One region of the Neobacillus sp. B4I6 genome, then DNA from elsewhere that is predicted to be linked to it. Evidence: predicted binding sites of a transcription regulator. Region 1 holds the regulator's gene; each other region holds the start of a gene.

What was found. The regulator Rex, encoded in region 1, represses fermentation and respiration genes when NADH is low (regulators of the CRP and FNR family bind a similar motif). The targets are predictions, from matches to a motif close to TTGTGAAATATTTCACAA.
Region 2: nirB (nitrite reductase large subunit NirB) is a predicted target of Rex. The motif match lies at 1,860-1,877, and genes of this name have one in related genera.
Region 3: QF028_RS19730 (YwiC-like family protein) is a predicted target of Rex. The motif match lies at 1,925-1,942, and genes of this name have one in related genera.

Annotation. Positions count from the first base shown of each region.
Region 1 covers NZ_JBNPWB010000002.1:4,964,691-4,967,978, reverse strand. The annotation lists gene QF028_RS26620 (ABC-F family ATP-binding cassette domain-containing protein) at 1-1,090, opposite strand, end outside; gene moaC (cyclic pyranopterin monophosphate synthase MoaC) at 1,269-1,766, shown strand; gene QF028_RS26610 (redox-sensing transcriptional repressor Rex) at 1,803-2,459, shown strand; gene QF028_RS26605 (NAD(P)-dependent malic enzyme) at 2,619-3,288, shown strand, end outside.
Region 2 covers NZ_JBNPWB010000002.1:4,833,491-4,836,778, reverse strand. The annotation lists gene pruA (L-glutamate gamma-semialdehyde dehydrogenase) at 1-293, shown strand, start outside; gene QF028_RS26060 (hypothetical protein) at 561-788, shown strand; gene QF028_RS26055 (hypothetical protein) at 812-1,798, shown strand; gene nirB (nitrite reductase large subunit NirB) at 2,000-3,288, shown strand, end outside.
Region 3 covers NZ_JBNPWB010000002.1:3,560,043-3,563,330, forward strand. The annotation lists gene QF028_RS19720 (YjzC family protein) at 1-104, opposite strand, end outside; partial or broken gene QF028_RS19725 (Crp/Fnr family transcriptional regulator) at 385-1,078, shown strand; gene QF028_RS19730 (YwiC-like family protein) at 1,140-1,871, opposite strand; gene mobB (molybdopterin-guanine dinucleotide biosynthesis protein B) at 2,196-2,744, opposite strand; gene QF028_RS19740 (molybdopterin molybdotransferase MoeA) at 2,732-3,288, opposite strand, start outside.

The DNA of each region.
Region 1 (3,288 bases):
CATTCGGTCCAACCAATGCGGTACTTTCACCTTTATAGGCCCGAAATGAAATGGACTCTGAAACCTTATCACCTTCGTACCCAACAGCGAGTGAATCCACTGTTAAAACGTCATTGCCGCTTTGTTTTTCAATTTCAAACGAGAAGGAAGCAGACTTTTCATCGCCTAATGGACGATCCATCATCTCCATCTTTTCTAGCTTTTTACGACGGCTTTGGGCACGTTTAGTCGTCGAAGCGCGCGCTAAATTCCGGTTGATAAAGTCTTGGAGATCAGCGACCTCTTGCTGTTGTTTTTCGAAAAGCTTTAAATCACGCTCATAATTTGCGGCCTTTTGATCAAGGTAAGAACTATAGTTGCCTGTAAACCTTTGGATTTGCTTACGGGATACTTCATAAACTTGAGTAACAACTTTATCTAAAAAATAGCGGTCATGGGAAACGATCAAAATCGCCCCATGATAACTTTGTAAATATTGCTCCAGCCAGGAAAGCGTATCAATATCAAGGTGGTTTGTGGGCTCATCCAATATTAAGATATCAGGCTTGGTTAACAAAAGTTTACCAAGGGCAAGACGGGTTTTCTGCCCGCCGCTTAAACTAGATATCATCAAGGATTTGTCATGGAAATTTAACCCATGAAGGACAGAGCGCATCTCTGCCTCATATTGATACCCTCCCTGTTCTTTAAATTTCACCTGAAGATGATCGTACTCTTTTAGGATTCTTTCGTACCTTCCACCGTCTTCAAAAACAAGAGGATCAGCCATTTGTTCTTCAAGAGTGCGGAGTTGTTTTTCCATTAATCGCAGCGGTTCAAAAACCGTCAGCATTTCATCCCATATGGATAATGATGATTCTAACCCCGTATTTTGAGCTAAATAGCCAATTGTCACTTCTTTCGGCTTGATAATTTCTCCGCCATCATGCGACAAGTGTCCGGCAATAATCTTCAATAATGTCGATTTTCCCGCCCCATTGCGTCCAACAAGAGCAACACGGTCCCGAGTTTGTAATTCGAGCTTAATATTCGATAAAATAAGGTCAGCACCATAATATTTTTGTAATTGATTAACCTGTAGCAAAATCATTCTCATTCACCTCTATTACATAGGATTAGTGTACCTTATTCCCGGTATGTCGGCAATAAACTGCTCGCCATATTAGCGGAGTAAGGGTCCTAAATCGTCAAGAAATGTAATATTTAGTTCAAAGTTTCACACACATATAAGGTAAAATAGTGTATGATTTGATGGGAGGATTTTTTATATGGCAGAATTTACGCATTTTAATGAAGAAGGCAGAGCAAAAATGGTCGACGTCAGTGATAAGCCGGAAACGGCACGTACGGCGCTTGCTCATTCCAGCATTACCGTTAGTAAAGAAATTTATGATAAAATAACTAATAATGAGATGAAGAAGGGCGATGTCTTAGCAGTGGCCCAGGTAGCAGCTGTCATGGCAGCAAAGAAGACATGGGATTTGATTCCAATGTGCCATCCGATTCCATTATCAGGTGTTAATATTTCTTTCTCTTGGGAACAGGATAAGGATGAGAACTATCAATTATATATTGCTGCAGCCGTTAAAACGAAGGGGAGCACAGGCGTAGAAATGGAAGCGTTAACAGCGGCATCCGCATGTGCCTTAACAGTTTATGATATGTGTAAAGCCGTTGATAAAGGTATGGTAATTGGACCGACGTATCTTGTCGAAAAAACGGGCGGTAAAAACGGTGATTTTAAAAGAGATGAAAGAGTTAAATAAATTTTTAACTAAACCATTCATGGGGTGTGGGAGATTATGAGTAATGAAACAACGAAAATACCACAGGCGACAGCAAAACGGCTGCCCCTCTATTATCGATTTCTAAAAAACCTGCATAGTTCCGGCAAGCAAAGGGTCTCTTCAGCGGAATTGAGTGAAGCAGTAAAGGTAGACTCAGCAACGATTCGCCGCGACTTTTCCTATTTCGGTGCGTTAGGGAAAAAGGGCTATGGGTATAATGTTAATTACTTAATATCCTTCTTTCGTAAGACCTTAGATCAGGATGAATTAACTAAGGTTGCCTTAATAGGAGTCGGAAATCTTGGCACTGCCTTTTTAAACTATAACTTTTTAAAAAATAATAACACAAAAATAGAATGCGCCTTCGATGTGGATCCCGACAAAATGGGAACCATGATTCGCGAGGTACCCGTTCATCCTATGGATGATTTAGAGAAGGTTTTATCAGAAACTAATATTTCAGTGGCGATATTAACGGTTCCGGCTCCTGCCGCACAAATGATAACCGATCGACTGGTCAAAGCGAATGTAAAAGGAATCTTAAATTTCACTCCAGCAAGGTTAAATGTTCCACCATTAATAAGGGTCCATCATATTGACTTGGCAGTGGAGCTTCAATCGCTAGTCTACTTTTTAAAGCATTATCCAACGGTGGAAATAGATGAAGAATAATTAGTTAAAAAGGCTTTCCACAAAATTTGTGGAAGGCCTTTTGTATGATTAAATCCCTGCTTTTTTTAATTACATAATCTATAAAAATACTTTCTTATGCACTAAGATGTAGGTAGATGAAATGCAAGCGGTTACTAACCGGGAAGTGGGGGAAATTCAATGTCAATTTTACGAGATGAAGCATTAAAAATGCACAAGGAACACCAAGGCAAGGTTGGGATTTATTCTAAGGTGGCAGTACATAATGCAAAAGATTTAAGCCTAGCGTATTCACCAGGTGTGGCAGAGCCATGTTTGGACATTTATGCAGACGAAAATAAAGTTTATGATTATACCTCGAAGGGCAATCTTGTCGCAGTTGTATCCAATGGGACAGCAGTCCTGGGGCTTGGAAATATTGGACCAAAAGCTGCGATGCCTGTGATGGAAGGAAAGGCCGTGTTATTCAAATCGTTCGCAGATGTTGACGCCTTTCCCATCTGCTTGGCCACCACTGACACAGACCAGATCGTAGAAACCGTCAAGCTGCTAGAACCAACATTTGGCGGAGTGAACTTGGAGGATATTGCTGCGCCGCAATGCTTTGAAATTGAAGACCGCCTCCGCAAAGCCTGCGAGATTCCTGTTTTTCATGATGACCAGCATGGAACTGCGATTGTAACAGCCGCTGGTCTAATCAACGCGTTAAAATTAGCGGATAAAAAAATTGAAGATATACGTGTTGCAGTAAACGGAGCAGGTTCAGCTGGAGTAGCGATTGTTAAGCTCCTGCTGCATATGGGCGTGAAGGATGTTATTTTATGTGATACAAAAGGAATTATTTATGAAG
Region 2 (3,288 bases), 130 kb from region 1:
GCCCTGTTGTTGGTTTCACAAAGGCAAAGAACTTCGATGAGGCGCTTGAAATTGCGAACAACACAGAATACGGCTTAACTGGTGCAGTTATTACTACAAACCGTGCCCACATGGAACAAGCTCGTGAAGACTTCCATGTTGGAAACCTGTACTTTAACCGTTCATGTACTGGAGCCATCGTTGGTTATCAGCCATTTGGCGGCTTCAATATGTCCGGAACCGACTCCAAAGCAGGCGGTCCTGACTACTTGCTGCTTCATATGCAGGCAAAAACAACTTCAGAAATGTATTAATATAAAAGAAAAATCTCTTTCCACACTTGGAAAGAGGTTTTTTTGTAAAGAATAATAATGTAAGTCACTTTATTCGGGGGCGTAGACTAAAAAAGTTTTTTCAGGTTGAATTTTCCTCCTTACATAGAAAACTTACTTTCGATAAAATACATTACCTAATTCAACCAATGCAAGGATTTTATGTAATTTAAAAAGTTACCTATATTAAAAATAATGATAATATAGAGAAAAGGCAGTAAGGAACTAAAAGTGTGGGGGATTGTAAAATTGATTCCATTATATCTATTTCACGTCACATCAGTCCAACATAGTGAAAATTTACTTTTGACATTTTTAATCTGTAATATTTTTGTTGTCACAGCAGGACTTACGTTTATGTATAAATTATTTCGACAGAAAAATGTTCGAGGGGCTGGAATTACGTTTGCGATTGCGTTAGCTGTGAATTATATTCTTATTGCCATCTTTGGGGATATATTTGATTTACTTGGATAAGCGCTAGAGAGGAGATGATATCGTTGAAATATTATCGTTTATGGGTACTTGCCTTTCTATTAAAATTTATTGGTTCTGCATGGGATGCTTCTTATCATTTTAAATATTTATTTGAGGAATACTCCATTCCCCATATTGTTAATACCATCGGTTTTGCTTTAGGCGCATATTTGTTAATTCAAGAGTGGCGACGTTTACATTATCTGGACCGATTTTCTAGAAACCTGATTACAATAGGCTACGTTATATTCCTAATTGGGATCCCACTAGATTTCACCTATCATATTGCGTATGGAATTGATTTAACCACATGGAGTCCAACCCATTTTATTTATTATATTGGTACAGCAATTATGATTTTTGGGGTCTGGCGCGGTTACCTTCAATATACGAGAGATATTCAACCGTCATGGTGGTCAATTCATACTTGGTTTGCCATGTATCTCCTTGAATGCTTGATGTTTCCGAATATGCAACAGGAAAATGGGTCCATTTCATATGATCAATACATTCATGGAAAATCGATTGCCTCAAAGGAAATCCTTGATCTAATCTCAGATCCTGCCTCACAGATTTTTGGCGGCATTCCGGAATGGGTCTATCCTATCTATTCAATCCTAATGGTCGCTCTCCTAACAATTCTAATCATCCGATATTGCCGCAGTTATTCCATACCTGTGATGGCGACGGCACTTTATATCCTGTTAAGGTTTGTAGGCAAAGCTATTTTTGCTGCAGTTGGTTATCCAACCTCTTATGTACCGATAACGCTTTTATTCATTCCTTTATGCTATTTATTGTTTAGAAATAACTCACGGTTAGCTGGTCTGGCAGGCAGCCTAGCTTATTTTCTTGCCTTGTTTGCAATCCATAAAACAGGTATTCTCATCACTCCACCCTTGGTATTATGGGAACTTGCCCCTGTTGTAGTAATTGGTGTGCTTGTTCCGATGATTCATTCAATGGTAAAACTCTTTCAAATAAGGAAAACTGAAAAAAAGGTAGTTTAGAGTTAGATAGCATGCATTTTTTGTGTGCTATTTTTTGTTGCCCAAATATACTATGACAATTTTGTGAAAATGTTCACATATATTGTTTGGATAGTGACGTACTTCACAAATTTTATCGACGCTAGCATTTACAATTTTATTATAAAGAAAACCTTACTTATCTTAATAATAACGATTTAACATATAAGGAGTGATTGATAAATGAAAAAACTAGTAATGATCGGAAATGGTATGGCAGGCGTCAGAACGGTAGAGGAAATCCTCAAAGTATCCACTGAACCATTTGAAATTACTATTTTTGGACAAGAACCATATCCAAACTACAATCGGATTAAACTATCAAATATACTTCAAGGGGATGCAAACTTTGAAGATATTATCATTAACCCGCTAGATTGGTATAAAGAAAATAGTATTCAATTATTTACAGGTGAATCAATTGTAAACATTGATGTGGACGGAAAATGTGTGGTTAGTAATTTAGGCAGGGAAGTCGAATATGATGAATTAATTATTGCCACAGGATCAAACTCTTTCATCCTCCCAATTCCAGGTGCAGACAAAATCGGTGTGACTGGATTTCGTGATATCAATGATTGTGAAATGATGATCAAGTCAGCTCAGCAGTTTAAGAAAGCTGTGGTCATCGGCGGCGGACTTCTAGGTCTTGAGGCAGCAAGAGGACTGTTAAACCTGGGAATGAAGGTTGATGTTGTTCACTTAATGCCGCATCTAATGGAGCGACAGCTGGATTCGGTTGCTTCATCCTTACTGAAGGCAGAACTAGAAAGCCAGGGCATGAACTTCTTAATGGAAAAAGAAACCGTTGAAATCCTTGGCAACGAACGAGTAGCAGGCCTTCGCTTTAAAGATGGATCACAAGTGGATGCTGACTTGGTTGTCATGGCAATCGGGATTAAGTCTAACACCGAAGTGGCAAGAAACAGCGGAATCTATGTCAATCGCGGGATAGTGGTCAATGACTTTATGGAAACAAGTATCCCGCATGTTTACGCAGTGGGGGAATGTGCGGAACATCGAGAGATTGTCTATGGCTTGGTGGCCCCATTATATGAACAAGGGAAGGTACTTGCTAATCGGATTTGTGGCAATTTAGGCGAACCATATGAAGGCTCTGTGACCGGAACACAATTAAAGGTAGCCGGCGTGGACCTTTTCTCTGCTGGAGAAATATTTGAAGATGGTTCGACAAAATCGATCATGGTCTACAATGAATATGATGGTGTCTATAAAAAGATCTTAACAAGAAAGAACACGATTGTTGGTGTCGTGCTATATGGAGACACCAAGGATAGCACCAAATTATACCGTATGCTGACTAAAAAAGAGGATATCAGCGGAATGACCAGTATATCGGTGCTGCAATCTGATTGCAGTGCAGAAGGCGGCAATGATGATGTAGCATCAATGCCGAATGATGAATTAGTTTGTGGCTGTAATGGAGTCACTAAAGGCGCCATTGTGGAAGC
Region 3 (3,288 bases), 1.4 Mb from region 1:
ATTTTTTTGGGATTATTAACATTGCTTTCCGTGTCACCGATTTCAACATACACACCATTATTAGGTGCTTTTTTTCCTGATTTAAACTGATGATTTTGACCCATTTTTTTCCCTCCTTCTCTTCTACATCTTTATTATTACCTTTTTGTTAGCGGCCCATTATTGGAATTTTTTGCAAATTATCTTATTAGTCGACATTATTTCCTAAGAAATACGCAAAGATTCTTTAAACTTTTGACGATTGTATGAACTTATCACTCATTTGTTGCTAATTATTCTTTGTTAACAATATAATTATAGTATTATCTAGCAAATTAAACCTTGACTGTCATTTTTTAAAATCAAATGAGCATTGAATTCGTACCTTTAAAGGTGGTTATGAGTATGCAGTCAGTAAAAGAAATGCCGGTAACACTGTCCCATCTTTTTGATACCGTTCACCATATAAAAAAAATTGAAAAAGGTACCTTTTTATTTCAAGAAGGATCTGTAGCCGATGAATTGTATATTGTTCAAAGTGGCATTCTTCAAATCAGCAAGATCATCCCTGACGGAAGAGAACTTACGTTAAGAATGTGCTCGTGGGGTGATTTTGTTGGTGAATTAAACTTATTTTCCCCTTCTTCAAGATATTTATTAAGTGCACGTGTTGTCGAGTGTGGTGAAGTAGCCGTTATTATGAAAGACACGCTTGAGGAAAAACTCTCACAAAATCTGGCACTTTCATTTGAATTCATTAAGTGGATGAGTCAGCAATATCGAAAAACACAAACCAAGTTTCGTGATTTGGTTCTTCATGGAAAAAAAGGGGGCTCTTTATTCCACACTTATTCGAATTACAAATAGTTATGGAATTAAAACCAATAAAGGAATATTAATTGAATTACCACTAACCAATCAAGAGTTAGCCAATTTTTGTGGTACATCAAGAGAAGTAGTAAATCGCTTGTTGAGCGATCTACGTAAGGCCGGTATCCTGTCAATAGATAAAGGAACAATTACTATTCATGATTTAGAGTATTTAAAACGGGAAATTGATTGTGAAGATTGTCCAACCGAAATCTGTAAAGTTGATTAGAATTGCTGCTGGCAAACAACTTAAAATAAAGCAAAAAAATCGGTCATATCGACCGATTTTTTTATTTTAATAAGATTATTTTAATGGCCATGATCGTAAAGAATATAGCTGAATTTATTATTTCGTAAATGCCAATTTGTTTAGGCGATAATGGTTTCCCATAAAATATAATAGCTCTCAGAAGACTTGGGATAAATGCTATTGAAACGATCCAAAAGCCAACTCCGAACCACACTGCCACTAAAAGAAAATGGTAAATCCATGAAATCCATTTAAATTGGGTATTCTTCTTCTCCCTAATCATTGTTTTGACATAAAAAGTACAGCCCACAAAAAACAGGACCGAAGTTACAAAGGTGAAAACAAGCGTCTCTATATTCATAACACCGTGTCCTAAATAACTGCTTGCTAATCCAGCAACTGAAAAGGCAAAAATAGCAGAGAGATCATTCATAAAAGCACGGTCTTGATTTTTGGAAGTAAAGTAAGCATTTATTATAAAAAACGGAATCATTAGAAGACCAAAATAAAAAATAGTTGGTCTTTCCAATAGTGGAATAAGTAAAAGTAATAGGGATGGAATCATATATACAAGTGTCCATTTAGTATACAACTGAAGTTTTTTCTTTTTAAATAAAAGAAGTATCGCATAGGTCGCCAAGTATAATAGGAGCCATCCAAAGAAAAATGGAACATGCTTCCACATAAACCCTCCTTCAATGACACCAAGCCAAAAAGGGATGATTAGCATTGCCCATGCACCATGTTGTTTCGGTAAAAATAACTTCATCATTTTCACTCCTCTTCCTTGACTAACCTAAATATAAGCCAGCTAAGCGGAAAAATAAGTGAAACACATCACATAATTACAGTAAAAAAGAAGGACTCCGCCTTCTTTTTGTGACAAATTTGTTTAGGTTAAAATGGAAGTACAGCAAATCTATCTCATCTACTAGGTAACTTCAATCATCTCTAGGTCGGTTATCTGATGAGTGATTGCTGTATTTCCATTAAAGACCCATAATTCTATTTTAACAAACATTATATCCCCTAATTTGTATTGTAGAGTATATCCATATTTCAAGCTGTGACAAAAGTAACAGATTTGACAATTTTATTAACTTTTTTGATCAATATTATGAACAAGCTCCTGAAGTACTTGCGCAGTCCAGATTAATGCACCTTCATCGTTGATATGAAAGCTGGGCACATTGATTCTTGATGTGATTTGCTTCTGCATTTCTTCTTTCCAATACACAATTGCAGAAACATTACTTACGGTATCTAACAAAGAAAGGTCACTTTCATCTCTTAATAGCAGTAACTTCGGGAAAGACTTAAACTTATAGCCTTCGATTAATATTACATCTGGATGAAAGAATTTCATTAACTCGATCTGATCTTCTAGTGATGGATAGAAATTGTCAGCCTGTAACATTAAACTTCCATCTCCTTCAACAATCGAGGCAAGAGCACCTGCATTTAGATGTTTTTCTGTATCTTTCTGCGGCAGAGCTGCCAGCCTTCCTCCATGACCATGATGCTTAATCGTAACTGTTTTAAGTCCTTTTTTTACTAAGTCTTCGATCATTTTGGCTGTTATGGTGGTTTTACCACTATTTTGATAACCAACCACTTGAAAGACCACAGGCTTTACCACGGCCACATACTGCCAACCTGGTCTTCAAGCAGGAGGACATCCACTTCACTTCCGGCTGTAAAGCCTCTAGTTCCGCCTGGAAGAATCATCAACGAATTCGCTCCAGAAAGGCTCATAATAATGTTAGACTTGTCAAGTCCACTCGGTGTTGCCTTTAGTCTTCCTGCATCAATAAATGTGGAACTTCGGACAAACCTTGTAAATGGATTGGCTTTAGGAAAATCGACTTCTAAAAGTGCTTGCTCTTTACGAAGGTGAGGTTTTTCTGAAAAAAGCATCCTACGGATAATTGGGCGTGCAAACAATTCAAAGCCTACATAACAAGCCGAAGGATTACCCGAAAGTCCAAAGAGAAGCTTCCCATTGTGCTGTGCAACCGTCGTCACACTTCCAGGTCGCATGGCAACCTTATTAAAGAAAACCTCTGCCCCAAGCTTTTCATAGATAGCAGGCAGATAATCAAAATCCCCAACTGAAACCCCGCCGGTGGTAATTAATAAGTCTACTTCATTTATTGCTTTTTGGACTGCTTCAAAGCAAGTGTCAAATT